Regions from separate parts of the Pseudomonas sp. BJa5 genome, predicted to be linked through region 1. Evidence: predicted binding sites of a transcription regulator. Region 1 holds the regulator's gene; the other holds the start of a gene.
What was found. Region 1 encodes FliA, which starts transcription of late flagellar genes. Its sites were predicted from a motif close to CTAAAGTTTNNNNNNNNNNNGCCGNTAA; they were not measured.
Positions count from the first base shown of each region.

Region 2: the regulator FliA is predicted to act here: its motif matches at 1,986-2,013, upstream of M2D63_RS19615 (methyl-accepting chemotaxis protein).

Region 1 covers NZ_JALRNG020000053.1:2,385-7,007, forward strand. Annotated here, with positions in the region: gene flhF (flagellar biosynthesis protein FlhF) at 1-1,302, shown strand, start outside; gene fleN (flagellar synthesis regulator FleN) at 1,422-2,255, shown strand; gene fliA (RNA polymerase sigma factor FliA) at 2,252-2,992, shown strand; gene M2D63_RS23405 (chemotaxis response regulator CheY) at 3,097-3,471, shown strand; gene M2D63_RS23410 (protein phosphatase CheZ) at 3,491-4,279, shown strand; gene M2D63_RS23415 (chemotaxis protein CheA) at 4,292-4,623, shown strand, end outside.
Region 2 covers NZ_JALRNG020000036.1:18,899-23,521, reverse strand. Annotated here, with positions in the region: gene M2D63_RS19615 (methyl-accepting chemotaxis protein) at 1-1,898, opposite strand, end outside; gene M2D63_RS19610 (neutral zinc metallopeptidase) at 2,100-2,987, opposite strand; gene pcaH (protocatechuate 3,4-dioxygenase subunit beta) at 3,188-3,907, shown strand; gene pcaG (protocatechuate 3,4-dioxygenase subunit alpha) at 3,918-4,523, shown strand; gene M2D63_RS19595 (FAD-dependent oxidoreductase) at 4,590-4,623, opposite strand, start outside.

The sequences.
Region 1 (4,623 bases):
AAGCGTTTTTTCGCCGCCGATATGCGTCAGGCCATGAAGCTGGTTCGAGATGAGCTGGGGGCTGACGCCGCCATCATCGGCAACCGACGGATTGCTGGCGGTGTCGAGCTGACGGCTGCGCTGGACTACAAGCTGTCCGCCCTGGCGCCACGGGTTCCGAACGTCGAGCTCGAAGATGAATTGCGCAAGACCCAGTCGCGCATCGTCACCGCCCAGGCCGAGCTCAGCAGTCGCAGCGAAAGCGAGGACGGTAATCGCCAGTTGTTCGCCGGGCTGCCGCTGACCGCTTCCGAGCCGTTGGTCGAGCCTCATGTCGACGTGCCGGCCGCCCCGGCTGTCGCCCCTGCCGCGCCGGTCGACCCGCGCCTGTTCGATGCCATGCGCTCGGAGCTCAGCGGCCTGCGCGAGCTGCTCGAAGTGCAGCTCGGCTCCCTTGCCTGGAGCCAGCTGCAAGGCAACCAGCCGCAGCAGGCCAACCTCTGGCGACGCCTGCAGCGTATCGGCCTGTCCGGCCCGCTGGCCCGCGAGCTGCTCGACCAGACCGTCGGTATCGATGAGCAACGCCATGCCTGGCGCATGCTGCTCGCGCACCTGGCGCGGCGGATCGAGGTGCCGGAAGTCGAGCCGATCGAAGAGGGCGGGGTGATTGCCATGGTCGGCCCGGCCGGCATGGGCAAGACCACCACCCTGGCCAAGCTCGCGGCGCGCTACGTGCTCAAGTACGGCGCGCAGAACCTGGCCCTGGTGAGCATGGACAGTTTCCGCATCGGTGCCCAGGAGCAGCTCAAGACCCTGGGACGGATCCTCAATGTCTCGGTGACCCATGTCGACCCTGGCCAGTCCCTGGCCCAGGCGCTGGAGCCGTTGCTGCGCAAGCGCGTGGTGCTGATCGATACCGCCGGCCTGCAGGCCAGCGATCCGGCCCTGCGCATGCAGCTGGAGACCCTGGCCGGTCGCGGCATCGCCGCCAGGAATTACCTGGTGCTGGCCACGACCAGCCAGAAGCAGGTGCTTACCGCCGCCTACCACAGCTACAAGCGCTGCGGACTGGCCGGGTGCATCCTGACCAAACTCGATGAAACGGCCAGCCTGGGCGAAGTCCTGAGCCTGGCCATCAGTCATGAACTGCCAGTGGCCTATCTAACCGATGGGCCACGCATTCCTGACGATCTGCACCTGCCGCGCCGCCACCAGCTGGTCAGCCGCGCCGTCAGCGTGCAGATGCAGGATGAGCCCAGCGAAGAGGCCATGGCCGATATGTTCGCTGATCTCTACCACAGCTCCGGCAAACGTGTCGGCTGAGGTGATTGTGAAGACGTTGCAAAGTATCTGCATAGATGGTCTGCCATGCATTTTTCAGGTGTTGAAAGCGCAGCCGTTCATGTGGCCTCGGTCTAAGCAAGACAAGGTAATGAACAAACATGGGTAGCATGCATCCCGTACAGGTGATCGCCGTAACTGGCGGCAAAGGTGGCGTCGGCAAGACCAACGTGTCGGTGAACCTGTCATTGGCGCTGGCAGAGCTTGGCCGTCGGGTCATGCTGCTGGACGCCGACCTGGGCCTGGCCAACGTCGACGTTCTGCTGGGCCTGACCCCGAAACGGACCCTGGCCGATGTGATCGAAGGCCGCTGCGAACTGCGCGACGTATTGCTGCAGGGGCCGGGCGGCGTGCGCATCGTGCCGGCTGCGTCCGGCACCCAGAGCATGGTGCACCTGGCGCCGGCCCAGCACGCCGGCCTGATCCAGGCCTTCAGCGAAATCGGCGACAACCTCGATGTGCTGGTGATCGACACCGCTGCGGGTATCGGTGACTCGGTAGTCAGCTTCGTGCGCGCCGCCCAGGAAGTGCTGTTGGTGGTGTGTGACGAACCGACCTCGATCACCGACGCCTACGCACTGATCAAACTGCTCAACCGCGACTACGGCATGAACCGTTTCCGCGTCCTGGCCAACATGGCGCAAAGCCCGCAGGAAGGGCGCAACCTGTTCGCCAAGTTGACCAAGGTCACGGATCGCTTCCTCGACGTGGCCCTACAATACGTCGGTGCGGTGCCTTACGACGAATGCGTGCGCAAGGCGGTGCAGAAGCAGCGTGCGGTCTATGAAGCCTTCCCGCGCTCCAAGTGCGCGCTGGCGTTCAAGGCCATCGCCCAGAAGGTCGACAGCTGGCCGCTGCCTGCCAATCCGCGTGGCCACCTTGAGTTTTTCGTCGAGCGTCTGGTGCAACCGACCAGCGCGGGACCTGTGCTATGAATGCCAGCGGATACCGAATGTACTGCAAGGCTTCACGCGATGCCCAATACGAATTGATCGAGCGCTACGCGCCGCTGGTCAAGCGCATCGCCTATCACTTGCTGGCACGTTTGCCGGCCAGTGTGCAGGTGGAGGACCTGATCCAGGCCGGGATGATCGGCCTGCTCGAAGTCGCCAACAAGTACGACGCGAGCAAGGGTGCCAGTTTCGAAACCTATGCCGGTATCCGGATCCGCGGAGCAATGCTCGATGAAGTGCGCAAGGGCGACTGGGCGCCGCGCTCGGTGCACCGCAACACCCGCATGGTCAGTGACGCGATTCGCGCCATTGAAGCAAAAACCGGCCGCGACGCTAAAGATCACGAGGTTGCTGCCGAACTCCAATTGAGTCTCGATGATTACTACGGGATTCTGAACGACACCCTGGGCAGCCGCCTGTTCAGCTTCGACGACCTGTTGCAGGACGGCGAGCATGAAGGCCTGCACGAGGATGGCGCCAGTGCCCAGCTCGAGCCTTCGCGCGACCTCGAAGATGAACGCTTCCAGAAGGCCCTGGCCGAGGCCATCGCCAACCTGCCGGAGCGCGAGCGCCTGGTACTGGCGCTGTATTACGACGAGGAGCTGAACCTCAAGGAAATCGGCGAGGTGCTGGGGGTCAGCGAGTCACGTGTCAGCCAGTTGCACAGCCAGTGCGCGGCGCGTCTGCGCAGTCGCCTGGGAGAATGGCGGGCGCGTTGAACCCAGGTTCGATGCAGTCGCGAAAGGCATTACCCGAATTGATTGAATGCGCGTTCAGTGCTGAGCGCGTCTAAGACTGCTTGGAGGTCTAATTGAACAAAGACATGAAAATCCTCATCGTCGACGATTTCTCGACGATGCGGCGGATCATCAAGAACCTGCTGCGCGACCTGGGCTTCACCAATACTCAGGAAGCCGATGACGGCAACAGCGCGTTGCCGATGCTCGAAAGCGGTCATTTCGATTTCCTCGTGACCGACTGGAACATGCCCGGCATGTCCGGTATCGACCTGCTGCGCAAAGTGCGCGCCGATGAACGCCTCAAGCACCTGCCGGTGCTGATGGTGACTGCCGAGGCCAAGCGCGAGCAGATCATCGAAGCGGCCCAGGCCGGCGTCAACGGCTATGTGGTCAAGCCGTTCACCGCACAGGTGCTCAAAGAAAAGATCGAGAAGATCTTCGAGCGCGTGAACAGCTAAGACTCGCCACGGGGGCGCTATGGAGCAATCACATTCATCCTTGGGCGAGTTCGAGTCGACGCTGAAAAAACATGCCCAGGAGCTGGTCGACAGCCTCGAGCGCGGCAAATTCGGCGACGCGGTGCAACTGATCCATCAGCTGAACCAGACCCGTGACCGTGGCCTGTACCAGGAAGTCGGCAAACTGACCCGCGAGCTGCACAGCGCGATCGTCAGTTTCCAGATCGACCCGCACATGCCGCAGGCCGAGGAAGTGTCGCAGATCACCGACGCCACCGAACGCCTGTCCTATGTGGTCAAGCTGACCGAGGGCGCGGCCAACCGCACCATGGACCTGGTCGAGGCCAGCACACCGGTGCTCAATGAGCTCGGCGACGAAGCCCGGGCCTTGAGCGTCGACTGGCAGCGCTTCATGCGTCGCGAAGTGGCGGCGCCGGAGTTTCGCGAGCTGGCCCGGCGCGTCGACAGTTTCCTGACGCGCAGCGAGGAGGGCAACCGCAAGGTCGCCGGCCACCTCAACGACATTCTGCTGGCTCAGGACTATCAGGACCTGACCGGTCAGGTGATCAAGCGCGTCACCGCACTGGTCACCGAAGTAGAAAGCAATCTGCTCAAGCTCGTGCTGATGGCCAGTCAAGTCGACCGTTTTGCCGGTATCGAACACGACCACCAGCAGCTGCGTGCTGAAAAAGATCAAGAAAAACATCCGACTCGGGGTGAAGGTCCGCAGATTCATGCCGATAAGCGTGAAGACGTCGTGTCCGGTCAGGACGATGTCGACGATCTGCTGTCCAGCCTGGGTTTTTAGGGAGCACGTTTAATGAGCTTCGGCGCCGATGAAGAAATCCTCCAGGATTTTCTGGTAGAAGCCGGCGAGATTCTTGAGCAACTGTCCGAGCAACTGGTCGAGCTGGAAAGCCGTCCGGATGATGCCGACCTGCTCAATGCGATCTTTCGCGGTTTTCACACTGTAAAAGGGGGCGCCGGCTTCCTCCAGCTCAACGAGCTGGTGGAGTGCTGCCACATCGCCGAGAACGTCTTCGACATCCTGCGCAAGGGTGAGCGTCGCGTCGACGCCGAGCTGATGGATGTGGTCCTGGAAGCCCTGGACACGGTCAACAGCATGTTCGGCCAGGTGCGTGAGCGCACTGA
Region 2 (4,623 bases), on a different contig from region 1:
ATAGTCTGCAACTGGTTGCCCAACCGCGCCAGTTCCACACTGGAGGCCGCCGTCTCGTCGCTGGCCGCCGCCGTCTGTTCCGACACATCGCGCACATTGATGATGCTGCGGCTGATCTGCTCGGCCACCGCGCTCTGCTGTTCGGCCGCCGCGGCGATCTGTTGGTTCATCGACTGGATATTCGACACCGTGCGGGTGATGCTCTCCAGCGAGGCACCGGCCTTGCGGGTCAGCTCGACGCTGCTGTCGGTCAGGTTGCGGCTGCCAAGCATCACATTGGCCACTTGCTGGGTACCGCTCTGCAGGCCGGCTACCAGTTCCTCGATCTCTTCGGTGGACTTCTGGGTGCGCTGGGCCAGGCCGCGCACCTCGTCGGCGACCACGGCAAAACCACGTCCGGCCTCACCGGCACGGGCCGCTTCGATCGCGGCATTCAGGGCCAGCAGGTTGGTCTGCTCGGCGACCGACTTGATCACGTCCATGACACTGCCGATCTTCTGGCTTTCCTTCTGTAGCTCGCCCATGGCCTCGGTGGAGCGGTGCACTTCTTCGGCCAGGCGTTCGATCTGGCTGATCGCCTCGGCTACTACCTGATCACCGGCACGGGCCTGGGTGTCGGCATCGGTGGCGGCCGCAGAGGCGTGCTCGGCATTGCGCGCGACTTCCTGCACGGTGGCGGCCATTTCGTGCATGGCGGTGGCGACCTGGTCGGTCTCGACTTTCTGGCTGTTGACCCCGGCGCTGGTTTCCTCGGTCACCGCCGACAGTTCCTCGGCGGCGCTGGCGATCTGGGTGACGCCATCGCGGATGCCGCTGATCAGGTCGCGCAGGGTCGAGCCCATGCGCTGGATGCCTTGCTGCAGCACGCCCAGTTCATCGCGGCGGGTGACGCGCAGGTCGTGGGTCAGGTCGCCGGCGGCGATCTTCTCCACCACCGCCAGGGTCTCGCGCAGCGGACGGGTGATCTGCCGGGTGATGATCACCGCGGCCAGCACGCCGACCAGCAGCGCCAGCAGGGTGGCGGTCAGTTGCAGGGTACGGGCCTGGACACTTTCGCTGTCGCGACGTTCGAGCTGGATGGTGTACAGCGTGTCACTGATCTTGACGATGCTGGCTCCCTGTACGGTCATCTCTTGGCGGGCGACGGCGATGTCGGCGGTGGCATCGCGGAACTGGCGCACGGCATCGCGGTAGGCCAGCACGGCGCTTTCGAACTGCTGGATGCGCGCCGCTTCGCCCGGCATCTGGCGATTGAGGCTGGCGATTTCGGCCAGGGCGGCATCGAGCTGGCGCAGCGCCAGTTGTTCGGATTCGCTGCTGATATCGGCGATGTAGCTGCGCACCGCCAGGCGCACCAGCAACAGTTGCTCCTTGGCCTGGGTGACGCTGCGGAACTGCTCCAGGCGGCTGGCGCTGCCTTCGGGCAGGGCGAGGATGTCGCGGTTGATCGCCTCGATCAGTTCGATGGCGCGCGCGGCGGCCAGGTTCATCCCGTCGCGGGCGGCGAGGCTGGCCTTGTAGCCGCTGCGCATCTTGTTGATCGACACCTGGTAGGCGTCGATGACCTGGCCCAGTTCCTGGAGCAACTTGACGTTTTCCGGGCTCTTGAAGCTCTTGAGCAGCTTCTGCTGCTGTTCGCTGAAGGCGTTGAGCTTGACCTGCACGGTGCCGGCGGTGGCATCGTCGCCGTTGGTCAGCATGTACTGCAGGCGGGTAATGCGCAGGTTGGTCAGGTCACTGTTGAGCTGGGTGATGTCGCTCATCCAGTTACTGCGATCGATCAGGCCACTCATGCTGTTCCAGCCGGTGAGGGCCAGCAGGCCGGTGAGCAGCAGCACCAGGCCGAAGCCCAGGCCGAGTTTCAGGTTGACGCTGATGTTGGCAAACCAGCTGTTCATGCAATCCTCCAGGAACGTAGTGCGTCGTTATCCATATCGCTGGAAGATTGTTGTTCTTGATGGCCAGCCGATGTACGTGAGCACGGGTTATCGGCGGCCCGGCCCGTAGCTGAAACGCTTTTTCAGCAAAAAATGATCAGCGGTCGTAACCGGGTTTTTCCACGGCAGGCCACCAGGGCTGCCGTGGGCGGGCAGGAGGGATTACAAGGCGCGGGCGGTGAATGTGTCGCACTGGTTGATGTCGCCCTTGGCAAAGCCGGTCTTGAACCAGCGCACACGCTGCTGCGAGGTGCCGTGGGTGAAGGAGTCGGGCACTACCCGGCCCTGGCCTTGCTGTTGCAATCGGTCATCGCCGATGGCGTTGGCGGCGTTCAGGGCTTCTTCGATGTCGCCCGGTTCCAGCCAGTTCAGGCGTTGTTGCGCCTGGTAGGCCCAGACCCCGGCCAGGCAGTCGGCCTGCAATTCCTGGCGCACCAGCAGGCCGTTGTCGCCCTCCATGCGTTCGCCGCGCTGGCGTGCGGCCTGGACCTTGGCCGAGACGCCGAGCAGGGTCTGTACGTGGTGGCCGACTTCGTGGGCGATGACATAGGCCTGGGCGAAGTCGCCGGCGGCGGCGAAACGTTGCTCCATTTCGCGGAAGAAGGTCATGTCCAGGTAGACCTTCTGGTCGGCCGGGCAATAGAAGGGGCCCACCGCCGAGGAGGCAAAGCCGCAAGCCGAATTGATCTGGCCGCTGAACAGGGTCAGGGTCGGATCTTTGTACTGGCGCCCGCCCTGGGCGAAGATCGCCCGCCAGGTGTCCTCGGTGTCGCCCAGGATCGAGGCGACGAATTCGGCCTGTTCATCGTTGACCGGTGGCGCCTTGCCGGTGCCGGTGCCGGTGCTGACCGGCGCGCTTTGCTGGCCCATCTGCCCGGCCAGCTGGCCGAGGATCTGCAACGGGTCCTGGCCGGTGATCCAGCCGATGCCGACGATCAACAGGATCGCACCGATGCTCAGGCCCTTGCCGCCGCCGAAGCGCATGCCGCCACCGCCCTCGCCACGGGCATCGACCACATTGTCGCTACGCCTGCCTTTTCGCCATTGCATGAGCGCTCTCCCAAGCCTGGAAACGTGAGCTAAAAGATTAGTTCAGCCAGGGACGCTCTGTCAGATTACTGAAGCCTGGATAACCGTTTGGTTATGTATTGGTGGTTTCTTTTCAATATTCACCGGGGCCTGCATACCCGAAACTGCAAGCACACCTGCCACGACCAGGTTCACCCATAATTCCAAGACAGGAGAACGGCATGTCTGCACAAGACACCAGTCGCTTCGCTATCCGTGATCGCAACTGGCACCCCAAGGCCTTTACCCCGGATTACAAAACCTCCATCGCCCGTTCCCCGCGCCAGGCGCTGGTGAGCATTCCGCAGTCGATCAGCGAAAGCACCGGCCCGGATTTTTCCCATTTGAAGTTCGGCGCCAACGACCACGACCTGCTGCTCAACTTCAACAACGGCGGGCTGCCCATCGGTGAGCGGATCATCGTTGCCGGCCGCGTCTGCGACCAGTACGGCAAGCCGATCCCGCACACCCTGGTGGAAATCTGGCAGGCCAATGCCGGTGGTCGCTACCGGCACAAGAACGACCGCTACCTGGCACCGCTGGACCCCAACTTCGGCGGCGTGGGCCGGGCCCTGACCGACAGCGAAGGCTTCTACAGCTTCCGCACCATCAAGCCGGGCCCATACCCATGGCGCAATGGCCCGAACGACTGGCGTCCGGCGCATATCCATGTGTCGATCAGCGGTCCGTCGATTGCCACGCGCCTGATCACCCAGCTGTATTTCGAAGGCGACCCGCTGATTCCGATGTGCCCGATCGTCAAGTCGATTGCCAACCCCGAGGCGATCCAGAGCCTGATCGCCCGCCTGGACATGAGCAACGCCAACCCCATGGACTGCCTGGCCTATCGCTTCGACATCGTGCTGCGCGGCCAGCGCAAGACCCACTTCGAAAACCGCTGAGGAGGTGACCATGCCTATTCAACTGCTGCCGGAAACCCCTTCGCAGACCGCCGGCCCCTACGTGCATATCGGCCTGGCCCTGGAGGCCGCCGGCAACCCGACCCGCGACCAGGAAATCTGGAACCGCCTGGCCCGCCAAGATGCGCCGGGCGAGCACATCCTGGTGTTCGGCAACGTCTATGACGGCAACGGCCACCTGGTGCGCGATTCGTTCCTGGAGTTCTGGCAGGCCGACCACGAGGGCCAGTACCAGAGCGACTTCGACCTGGAGCGGCCGTTCAACAGCTTCGGCCGCACGGCCACCACCTTCGACAGCGGTGAGTGGACCCTGCACACGGTCAAGCCGGGTGTGGTGCGCAACGCCGCGGGTGTGCCGATGGCGCCGCACATCAATGTCAGCCTGTTTGCCCGTGGCATCAATATCCACCTGCAGACCCGCCTGTATTTCGATGACGAGGCCCAGGCAAATGCCCAGTGCCCGGTGCTCAACCTGATCGAGCAGCCGCAGCGGCGCGAGACCCTGGTGGCGACCCGGTGCGAGGTGGACGGCAAGCTGGCCTATCGCTTTGACATCCGTATCCAGGGTGAAGGCGAGACAGTGTTCTTCGACTTCTGATCGTAGTGTGGCCATCGCGGGGCAAGCCCGCTCCTACAGGTCTGTGGGAGCGGGCTTGCCCCGCGATCATTCGTAATCCGTCACCCCGGCAATATGCCGC